2 regions of the Pseudoalteromonas sp. 2CM36K genome follow, and region 2 is predicted to be linked to the other one. Evidence: predicted binding sites of a transcription regulator. Region 2 holds the regulator's gene; the other holds the start of a gene.
The links. The regulator MetJ, encoded in region 2, represses methionine synthesis genes. The targets are predictions, from matches to a motif close to TAGACGTCTAGACGTCTA.
Positions count from the first base shown of each region.

Region 1: a site for MetJ is predicted at 3,077-3,094, ahead of metK (methionine adenosyltransferase). Genes of this name have one in related genera too.

Region 1 is NZ_JALNTK010000009.1:80,305-86,308, forward strand. It holds gene hpf (ribosome hibernation-promoting factor, HPF/YfiA family) at 1-137, opposite strand, end outside; gene MTN97_RS07510 (pyrimidine/purine nucleoside phosphorylase) at 326-640, opposite strand; gene tkt (transketolase) at 939-2,930, opposite strand; gene metK (methionine adenosyltransferase) at 3,196-4,347, shown strand; gene MTN97_RS07525 (hypothetical protein) at 4,487-5,032, shown strand; gene MTN97_RS07530 (5-formyltetrahydrofolate cyclo-ligase) at 5,051-5,647, shown strand; gene rpiA (ribose-5-phosphate isomerase RpiA) at 5,701-6,004, shown strand, end outside.
Region 2 is NZ_JALNTK010000008.1:76,437-82,440, reverse strand. It holds gene priA (primosomal protein N') at 1-821, opposite strand, end outside; gene rpmE (50S ribosomal protein L31) at 1,052-1,267, shown strand; gene MTN97_RS06860 (malic enzyme-like NAD(P)-binding protein) at 1,792-3,033, shown strand; gene metJ (met regulon transcriptional regulator MetJ) at 3,104-3,424, opposite strand; gene metB (cystathionine gamma-synthase) at 3,623-4,870, shown strand; gene metL (bifunctional aspartate kinase/homoserine dehydrogenase II) at 4,920-6,004, shown strand, end outside.

The DNA of each region.
Region 1 (6,004 bases), on a different contig from region 2:
TGATGCTCTTTTGAAAGAATAATATCTAGAGATATCAATGATGGAAAATGGCTCGCGACTTTTGAGAACTTTTCGTTAATGTGTTCTTTAATAGAATCAGTAACGTCAACATGGTGACCAGAAAGATTAATTTTCATAGGGTATCCTTTTATTTGTTACCTCATAGTTAGTATTGGGGGCTAAACGAATTAACACAAGAGAAAAAATGAAAATTACGCAATTATTTATTACCCCACTGATTTAGATCATTCATTTAGCATTAAGTATGCAAAAAGCCGCTTTGTAGCGGCCTTTAGAGGTGTTGACAATTTAATCAACCTACAAATTAATCGATGTATGAACAACAATAATCTGCAAAATCACTTACTTTTACATGAAAGCTAACATTAGCATCAACGTTAAATGACTCGCCCGCGTTAAATGTTTGCCATTCGCTTTCACCAGGTAGTAATACATCCCACTGCCCTGCTAACAATTCCATGCACTCTTTTTGGTTGGTATTAAACTCAAATTCACCGGGTTGCATAAAACCCAAGGTTTTTGCTTCACCGTTACCTAAAAGCACAGTACGACTTGATACTTTGCCATCGAAATACACATTGGCTTTTTTAACCACACTAACGTTATCGAACTTTGGCATGTTAACTCCTGTTGTTAATTTATAATTTTGTTACCTCCACAGTGCCTGATACATATAAACCTTGCAAGTTAAGTGCTGTGAAAATTACTCACTTAGAAGCCAAAAGGTTAAAAATGAACGACTTTATAGAGAGATATGCTTCGAGCAACGGGCTACGAGTTTCGAACAGTACTTTTAGTGATTTATGCACAAAAGAGCTATGAGACGCTGAGCTTTAGAGGAAGTGATAAAAGTACAACTCATAAAAAAGCCCGCCCTGTTACACACAGCGCGGGCTTTTAAACGTTAAAGCAGTCGCTTAAAACAATGCGTTTGCTTTGTTAACTACATTTTCTACCGTAAAGCCGAAGAACTCAAATAGCTCGTTTGCCGGTGCCGACTCACCAAAGGTGGTCATACCAACTACGGCACCATTTAGGCCTACATACTTGTACCAGTAATCAGCAATACCCGCTTCAATCGCTACGCGACGTGAAACGCTTGCTGGTAATACACTTTCTTTGTACTCAGCCGATTGGTCTTCAAACGCATCAGTACATGGCATAGATACAACACGTACCTTTTTACCCTGCGCACGTAGCTCTTTCGCAGAGTCTTGCGCTAGCTGTACTTCAGAACCCGTTGCAATCAAAATAAGCTCTGGATTGCCGTCACAACTTAGGATGTAACCACCCTTTTTAACGTCGCTTAATTGCTGGGCATCACGAGCTTGCTGCTCTAAGCCTTGGCGAGTAAAGATTAATGATGTAGGACCGTCTTTACGTTCAATAGCTTGTTGCCATGCAATTGCTGACTCAACTTGGTCACATGGCCGCCAGTTGTAAAGGTTAGGCGTTAAACGCATGCTGGCAATTTGCTCTACTGGTTGGTGAGTTGGACCATCTTCACCTAAACCAATTGAATCGTGCGTGTATACAAAAATGCTTGGTTGCTTCATTAATGCAGCCATACGTACCGCGTTGCGTGCGTATTCCATAAACATTAAGAACGTTGCGCCGTAAGGAATAAAGCCTTTATGCAGTGCAATACCGTTCATAATGGCCGACATACCAAACTCACGTACACCGTAGTAAATGTAGTTACCACTTGCATCATCAGCAGTTAAGCCTTTAGAGCCATCCCAAATTGTTAAGTTTGAACCCGCTAAATCGGCAGAGCCACCCATAAATTCAGGTAGTAACGGGCCAAACGCATTTAATGCATTTTGCGACGCTTTACGTGATGCTGGGTTTGCTGGGTTTGCTTGCAGCTCTTCAATGTACGCTTGTGATTTTTCAGCCCAGTCAGCGGGTAATTCTGAATGTGTACGGCGTTTGTATTCAGCAGCGAGTTCTGGGTATGCTTGCTCGTAGGCGGCAAATTTTTCGTTCCAGCTTGCTTCAAGCTGTTGGCCTTTTTCTTTGTTATCCCACTGTGCATAAATATCTTCAGGGATTTCAAATGCATCGCCCGTCCAACCTAAAAACTCGCGAGACGCTTTAATTTCGTCATCACCAAGCGGTGCACCGTGACAATCGTGGCTACCTGACTTATTAGGTGAGCCGTAACCAATAATAGTTTTACAACAAATTAATGTTGGCTTATCAGTCACGCTTTTAGCTTCTGCAATTGCTGCACTTACTGCATCGCTATCATGGCCATCAACGTCACTAATTACATGCCAGCCGTATGCTTTAAAACGTGCTGGGGTATCATCACTAAACCAACCTTCAACTTCACCGTCGATTGAAATGCCGTTGTCATCCCAAAATGCCACTAACTTGCCTAGGCCTAATGTACCGGCTAGTGAGCATGCTTCATGAGAAATGCCTTCCATTAAACAGCCATCACCCATAAACGCGTACGTGTGGTGATCAACAATGTCGTGGCCTTCACGGTTAAACTGCGCTGCTAATGCTTTTTCAGCAATCGCCATACCTACCGCATTTGTGATCCCTTGACCTAATGGGCCCGTAGTGGTCTCAATTCCTGGCGCGTATCCATATTCTGGATGGCCTGGTGTTTTAGAATGCATTTGGCGGAAGTTTTTAATTTCGTCCAGTGACAAGTCATAACCACTTAAATGCAGTAGAGAATAAATTAGCATTGAACCGTGACCATTTGAGAGTATAAATCGATCTCGGTCAGCCCACTCTGGATTTGTTGGGTTATGTTTTAGATAATCGCGCCATAATACTTCTGCGATATCAGCCATGCCCATAGGGGCTCCAGGGTGACCAGATTTGGCCTTTTGTACTGCGTCCATTGACAAGACGCGAATAGCATTTGCAAGTTCTTTGCGAGATGGCATGAATTCTCCTACCTTTATATGTATTTGCGCGGGTATTTATTTATCCCCATTCTTACTTATTGTGGGGGCTGTGTGCAATTAAAAACCCATAAAAATAGGGCATTATGAATATTTTTTAAGAACCATTTACTATTAGATATTTTATTTAGACGTCTAGGCGTAAAAAAACTATGCAAGTTCATTTGTTTTAGATAAAATACGCGCCTTAATTTTTTAGCGCTAATACCGACGTTTGTGAAGCGCAATATTTGTGAGCATAATTACAATGGCAAAACATTTATTTACTTCTGAATCTGTTTCTGAAGGTCATCCGGATAAAATCGCCGATCAAATTTCTGATGCGGTACTTGATGCTATCCTAGAGCAAGACTCTCATGCCCGTGTAGCGTGTGAAACTTACGTTAAAACCGGTATGGTTATGGTTGGTGGTGAAATAACGACTAGCGCATGGGTTGATATCGAAGAAATTACACGTAAAACAGTACGTGAAATTGGTTACACACACTCAGATATGGGCTTTGATGCCGATTCGTGTGCAATTTTAAACACGATTGGTAAACAGTCTCCTGACATTAACCAAGGTGTTGACCGTACAAGTCCAGAAGAGCAAGGCGCTGGCGACCAAGGCCTAATGTTTGGTTACGCATGTAACGAAACTGAAGTATTAATGCCTGCTCCAATTACTTATTCTCACCGTTTAGTACAACGCCAAGCTGAGGTTCGTAAAAGTGGCGAGCTTAACTGGTTACGTCCAGATGCAAAATCACAAGTTACATTTGCATACGAAAATGGCAAGCCAGTAGGCATTGATGCTGTTGTACTTTCTACTCAGCACAGCGAAGATGTATCGCAAAGTGATTTAGTAGAAGCGGTAATGGAAACGATTATTAAGCCAGTACTTCCTGCTGAGCTTATTACTAGTGCCACTAAATTCTTTATTAACCCAACTGGCCGTTTTGTAATTGGTGGACCAATGGGTGACTGTGGTTTAACTGGTCGTAAAATCATTGTAGATACTTACGGTGGCATGGCTCGTCACGGTGGTGGTGCTTTCTCTGGTAAAGATCCATCAAAAGTTGACCGCTCAGCGGCTTATGCTGCACGTTATGTTGCTAAAAACATTGTTGCTGCTGGCCTTGCTGACAAGTGTGAACTTCAGGTTTCTTACGCTATCGGCGTTGCAGAGCCTACTTCTATCAGTGTTGAAACATTTGGTACTGGTAAATTAGAAGAAGCGCGTTTAATCGAACTTATTCGTGAACACTTTGACTTACGCCCTTACGGCCTAATTCAAATGCTTGATCTTGAGCGCCCTATTTATCTTCCAACAGCGGCTTACGGCCACTTTGGCCGTGATGAATTCCCATGGGAACGCACAGATAAAGCAGACGCACTTCGCGCAGCAGCTGGCCTGTAAGCCACCTAGCTAATATTAAAACGGCCCTTTTTAGGGCCGTTTTGCTATGTGTATTAAGTTAGTCATAAAACAGTCTCGAACTGTTTAACATTTTAGGTATATACTCTACTTATACAATAAAGCGTGTTAGGGATAAAAAATGGCCGACAATTTTCGTGTTATATTTGTAGGACTTGCAGAAGGCGCAGACAGCCAAGCAGTGACCAATGCACTGACAGAAAAACTAAAAACCTCACCTGAAAAGGTGGCGGCATTTTTTAATGGCAAGCTGCTGTTTGCTCCTAGCAACAAAGAGAAAGCCCTTAAGCAAGCCAAGTTACTTTTAACGCTGGGGATCAAAAGCAAACTTCAGCAAACAGCCCCTACACAAGCTACTTCTCAAAAAGCGCACGACAGCCAGCGAGATCAGCGCTTATTTGATGCCCTAGATTACATTACTAGTAGCTTAATTCGTCTTGAAGAGAAACTTGAGGATCTTGAGCAACGTCTCCCCGAGGTTGAGTTATCTCTGTCTGATGAAAATGACGAACCATGGCAAGATGACGATTTAATGCTAGATGAGCCACTCTCTACAACACCCAAAAAACGCAGTAACCTTGTTTTATATTCACTGATTACCACAGTTGTAATATTACTTATTGTGCTTGCTGTGTATTTAATGTTTCCGAACTTATTCTCTTTTTAATTATGGTTTAGATATTTAATGAGCAATAATCGCGCACAAATAAGACACGATATTCGTAAAGCACGTAATAACCTATCAAAAAACCAGCAAGAAATAGCGGCCCACTCGCTTAAAGTGAATTTTATTCAATATTTAAAAAGCATGAACTCGGCCAAAAAAAGCCATATCGCTCTTTATTTAAGCAATGATGGTGAATTAGATACCTCATTGTTAATTAATGAATTATGGAGCACTGAACAGCATGTTTACTTACCTGTAATTCACCCTTTCAACGGGGCTAATTTACTATTTCAACGATATGAAAAAAACTCACCCATGAGGGCAAATCGCTATGGTATCTTGGAGCCTAAGCTGAACTGCTCTCAAATATGCCCATTGCCAGCGCTTGATTATCTACTTATGCCACTTGTTGCATTTGATAAATTTGGTAATCGCCTTGGAATGGGGGGTGGGTTTTACGATAGAACCTTGGCACGTTTATACGAACAAGATTGGCAACAACCACAACTTATTGGCCTAGCACACGAATGCCAACAAGTAGATAAGCTCCCAATTGAATCGTGGGATGTGCCTCTTAAAACTATTATTACACCCAATAAAACCTACTGTTGGTAACAATTAATCTTGTAAACTAACAGTCTATTTTTGACATAAATGAGCACATAGCAATGACACAAGATGAATTAAAAAAAGCAGCTGCATGGGCTGCACTCGAGTTTGTAAAAGAAAACACCATAGTGGGTGTTGGTACAGGCTCAACCGTTAATCATTTTATTGATGCTTTAGGCACAGTAAAAGACACCATCGTTGGTGCAGTATCTAGTTCAGAAGCGTCTACAGCACGTTTAAAAGAACTTGGTATAGAAGTATTTGAGCTAAATGATGTTGATGCTCTGGATGTGTACGTTGATGGCGCAGATGAAATTAACGCTCTAAACGAAATGATTAAAGGCGGTGGTGCAGCGCTCACCC
Region 2 (6,004 bases):
AACATAATAGGGGTGTCAGGAAAGCGACGTCTAAAACGATTGACCGTTTGAGGCGTTAGCCCTATTTCAGGAACAAGCACTAGCGCCTGTTCGCCACGTTTTAATACTTCTTCTAGGCATTGTAGGTAAACTTCGGTTTTTCCGCTGCCAGTGACACCTTCTAGCAAAAAGCTCTTAAACCCAGTACTTTGATTAATTGCAGTGCAGGCAATGGCTTGCTCTTTATTCAAACGAGGTTTGCTGCCAACCGTTGGCGAGGTATGTTGCCATTGATTGTCGTGTTCAATGGTTTGAATTATTAGCTCTTTATCTAAAAGGGTATCAATGGTTTTTTTATTAAACCCGAGGGCTTTGAGTTCGGTTAATGATGATTTACCGGATGCTGATAATTGCTTAAGCAGATTAAGCTGTGTTTTAGCTTTTAAAGACGGTAAAAGTGCCCCCTTTTCGCTTAATGTCACCATGTTTATACTGGTTTTATCAGGGCACTCACCTTGGCGCAGTGCACTGGGCAATGCAATATGAATAGTTTCACCGAGTGGATAGCAATAATAACGCGCTGTAAACTTCAGTAGCTCTAAATGCTGCGCAGATAACACCGGTGAGTCGTCAATAACTTCAATAATAGATTTTATTTTGCCTTCGGGGACTGCTGTATCCGCTTTTAAGCTAAGAATAACCGCTACTTTACGTTGATTGCCAAAAGGGACTAACGCGCGCATACCAGGCTGTAATTGAGTCAGCGGTACTAATTGCTCATCCACTTTATAATCAAAGGTGCGAGGCAAGGGGACTTTTATTGCAACTTCAGCAAAATGCATAACAACTCAACCAATTAACGTAATGGTTTAATGTACTAAAAATAGCATTAAAAGCCTACCGACAAATCAGTAATGAATAGGTGTTTGCCGAGTTTTTAGCAAAAAGGGTAATTAAAGCTTGTGTGCGTGCGGGTTGTTGGATAAAATTCGCGACCAATAAATTTGTTTTAACGACGTATGGTGCCAGACTTCGGGTTTGGAGAGCGATGCGGCCTTAACTAGAGGTTCCTATGAAAGAAGGTATTCACCCTAAGTACGAAGTAATTTCTGCAACTTGTTCATGCGGAAACAAATTCGAAACTCGTTCTACTCTGTGTAAAGACATTCACTTAGACGTATGTTCTGCGTGTCACCCGTTTTACACTGGTAAGCAAAAGATTTTAGACACTGGCGGCCGTGTTGATCGCTTCAACAAGCGCTTCGGTGCACTTAGCAGCAAAAAATAATTTTTTGTTTCTATGTAAAAAAAGCACCTTAGGGTGCTTTTTTTGTGGCCAAAATTTACTTTCCTATCTGCTTTCTTAGCAATTTTGTATTTATTTTTTTTGCATAACTATTTCCTGTTCTTATTCTGAGTATGCATAAACATTTGCAGACAAAACAGCCAATATTCTCTATATTTTTATTTGTTAAACTTTAAAGATGGTACTCAAATGCAGGTAACGTGAGGTTATTTGTGTTTAAAGTTAAATAAAATTCGGTATTTCACTATTTTAATTTAAGACTAAAAAATACGCTTTATAAAAATAGAACAAGGGCAAAAAGTACCTGTGTTTTTCATTTTTATGACGAATTTATATTTTAAAAATGTCAGGATAATCTAGGGAAGTTGCTGATAAATCACTTAAAATTAACAGTTCTAGCATATAACAGGATAGACCTGATATTGCTTGGAATTTAAAAATAATAAAGGTATCGTAGATTAAAACTACCTCTCACTTTAACTTAAATTGCAGGATATAATCGCGTTATGTCAGATTTTCGTGAACAAGCACTACATTACCATGCCCATCCCGTTCCAGGTAAAATCAGTATTGAGCTGACCAAGCCCGCTGAGACGGTTAAAGACCTCGCGCTCGCATACAGCCCCGGTGTCGCAGAACCTGTTCGTGAAATTGCCGCTGATCCAGCAAATGCCTACAAATATACTGGTAAAGGAAATATGGTTGCGGTTATTACTAACGGCACCGCAATTTTAGGCTTAGGTAATTTAGGTCCACTCGCTTCAAAACCCGTTATGGAAGGTAAAGCGCTACTATTTAAGCGTTTTGCAGGGTTAGACTCTATAGATATTGAAGTTAAGCACCGTACTACCGAAGACTTTATTAACACGGTGGCTAATATTGCCGACACCTTTGGTGGAATTAATTTAGAAGATATTAAAGCGCCAGAGTGTTTTGAAATAGAAAAAGCGCTTATAGAGCGTTGTAGCATTCCTGTTTTTCATGATGATCAGCATGGTACGGCTATTGTAACGGCTGCGGGTATGCTAAACGCGCTGGAAGTACAGGGCAAAGCAATTGAAGATGCAATTATTGTATGTTTAGGTGCCGGCGCTGCAGCTGTTGCCTGTATGGAGCTTTTAATTAAGTGTGGCGCGTTGCGTGAACATATTTATATGTTAGATCGCAAAGGAGTTATTCATACGCGTCGTGATGACTTGAATGAATATAAGCAATTATTTGCAAACAATACCGATAAACGTACTTTACAAGATGTAATTGAAGATGCCGATGTGTTTGTGGGTGTATCGGGCCCTAATTTATTAGCCCCTGAAGATTTAAAATTAATGGCTGATAGACCCGTGGTATTTGCTTGTTCAAACCCCGATCCTGAAATCGATCCGCAATTAGCACACGCTGCACGTAACGATTTAATTATGGCTACAGGTCGCTCTGATTATCCGAATCAAGTTAATAACGTATTGTGTTTTCCGTTTATTTTCCGTGGTGCGTTAGATGTACGTGCCAGTGAAATAAACGACGAGATGAAAATTGCTGCTGTGGAAGCAATTCGCAGTATTGCTAAAGAGCCCGTGCCGACTGAAGTGCTTACTGCCGCAGGCATCGACAAATTAGAGTTTGGTGCTAAATATATTATACCAAAACCAATGGATCCACGTTTGTTACCACGCATAGCTAAAGCGGTTGCGCAGGCGGCGGTAGACTCTGGTGTGGCACAAATTGATATGCCAGAAAACTACATGGCGTAATTGTTACGTGTAAATTAGCGCAAAAAAAACCTCAGCATTTGCTGAGGTTTTTTTTTGTATAAAGACCCTTCTAGTCTTCATTTAAAATAGGCACTTCTAGTCCCATTTCTTGCATTATTTTCTTCACTTCTTCAGGTACTTTTTCTGCGTTATCTTTACGCAAATCATCATCATTAGGCAGCGGTTGCCCGGTAAACGCATGCAAAAACGCTTCGCATAAAAGCTCGCTATTTGTTGCATGACGTAAGTTGTTTATTTGACGACGAGTACGTTCATCAGTTAATACTTTTAATACATTTAGCGGGATCGAAACGGTGATCTTCTTTACTTGTTCGGATTTTTTCCCGTGTTCTGCGTATGGGTGAATATATTCACCATTCCATTTAGCCATAAGATGTATCGTTGCCTCAGATTATAAATTGCTCACACAGCATCAAAGCGTGTAAATATGCGTGAAATTCTATCGGTTTAAAAAAGATAGTCAAATACTAGTTATTTAGCTATCTAGACATTTAAATGTTTTGACATCTTAAATTGCATGCGCTACCTTTTAGACGTCTAAACATCCAAACCAGTAAAGGTAGCGAAAATGAGTGAAAAAAATAAGGCAACAATTGCTGTTCGTAGTGGAATAGAAGCCGACAAGCAGCATGGTGCGGTTGTTCCACCGCTTTATTTATCAACAACTTACTCATTTGCTGACTTTGATACAAAGCGCCAATATGATTATGGCCGCAGTGGTAACCCTAATCGTGACATTTTGGCTGAGGCGCTCACGGAGCTTGAAGGTGGCGCTAAAGGCATTATTACCGCAACAGGCATGGCAGCCGTTCACCTAACAACACAATTACTTAATAGTGACGATACGTTAGTGATCCCTCATGACTGTTATGGGGGCAGCTATCGCTTATTTACTTCGCTAGAAAAGCGCGGCTTATTAAAACTAGAAGTGGTCGATTTTACCAAAAGCGACAGTTTGACACGCATCCTTGCTATTAAACCTAAGCTGATTTGGATTGAAACACCTAGCAATCCTATTTTACGCTTAACAGATATTAAAGCGGTAACTGATACAGCTAAACAGTGTGGTGCACTCGTTGCCGCCGACAACACATTTTTATCGCCAGCATTACAAAACCCGATTAAGTTTGGCGCTGATATTGTGGTGCACTCAACCACAAAATATATCAATGGCCATTCAGACGTTGTTGGTGGCGCGGTTATCGCAGCGACTGCTGAGTTAGGTGAAGAGTTAGCGTGGTGGGCAAATAACATTGGCATCACCGGCGCGCCATTTGATAGCTATTTAACTCTCAGAGGCTTACGTACTTTAAACGTGCGTTTAAGGCAACACCAAGAAAATGCACTCGCCATTGCACAGTATTTAGAACGTTCCCAGTTTGTTGCCCAAGTTTACTACCCAGGTCTTGAATCACACTCTCAACATGCGCTAGCTAAGGCGCAGCAGCTTGGCTTTGGTGCTATGGTTAGTTTTGATATAAAAGGCGATATAAACGATGCTGCAGCGTTTTTAACGCGCTTAAATGAATTTAGCTTAGCGGAATCATTAGGTGGAGTAGAAAGTTTGATTTGTCACCCTGCGACTATGACCCACGCCGGCATGGACGCAACCGCGCGTGCAGAAGCCGGAGTAGGCGACACGCTTATTCGTATCTCGGTGGGTATTGAAGATGTAAATGATTTACTCGCTGACTTAGACAGGGTATTTAATTTGGTGCGCCCAGGGCAAGCCGATCCCGGCCTATCGGCAAAAAGTGGTGCTAGTGAATCATTTGGTTCAGCAAAGTTAAACGCGGCGCATCCGGCGTTATGGTAGTGCATACCATTCTTCAAAATACGAAACATAAATGCGAGTCGGTATTAATATGGTAAATCAGGTTCATAAATTTGGTGGTTCGAGTTTAAGCTCAGCGGATCGCTTTAAAAGTGTCGCAAATATTATTTTAACTCACGCTCACGCTGGGGATTGTGTGGTGGTATCGGCCGCCGGTAAAACCACCGATACCTTAGTTAAACTGTGGCAAAGCTATCAACAGCAAGACACTCAAGCTATTGCTGATATTGTATTGCTATTGAGCAACCATCAAATAGCTCTAATTGAGCAATTATTAATAGCTAACGCTAAGCACCATGCGCTTGATTTACTTGAAACTGAGCTCAGTATTATTACCAAGCAGGCTAAGCAAGGGACATTAGCTGAAGCTGCGTTATTAGCCCATGGTGAATTGTGGTCTGCAAGGTTACTAAGCGCTTACTTAGAACAACTTAACGTTAGCGCTTGTGCCCATGACGCTAGGCAGTTATTTACGTTAGATGCCGGACAGCTGCAGCATGCTAATAATCAGCAGCAGTGCTTAAAAGCCATACAGACGAGTAAAATTAATGTAGTTACAGGGTTTATTGCGGCTGATTTACATGGTGAAACAGTGACCTTAGGGCGAAATGGCAGTGATTACAGTGCCACTTTATTAGCGCGGTATTGCAATGCTAAAAAAGTCTCTATTTGGACTGACACTCAAGGTGTTTTTAGTACTGATCCGCGTAAGGTTGCTAATGCGGTTAAGTATGCGCGAGTGTGCCGTGATCAAGCTAATTTATTAGCGAGGTTAGGTAATCCAGTATTACACGCTAAAACATTATCGCCATTAAAAGGTACCGATATAGAATTAGTTGTTCGCAGTAGTTACGATCCTCAAGGCAGTCATACCGAAATAGTTAAACTAGGAATGAGTAAACAAAAACGCTTTTTAACCACAGTAAATAATGTGGATTTACTCATTGTTGATGATCTGAGTGAAGGCGAAGTAGCACATGTTAGCCAACTTATTCAGCATAGTTTGCATCACTTTGAACACGAAGGCGAAATCTACTTACTAGTCCCTGCGTCAGCGACACATCAGGTGGCTAATTATTTTGCTGGCCGCGCCAATATTAGTGAGTCAAACTTAAA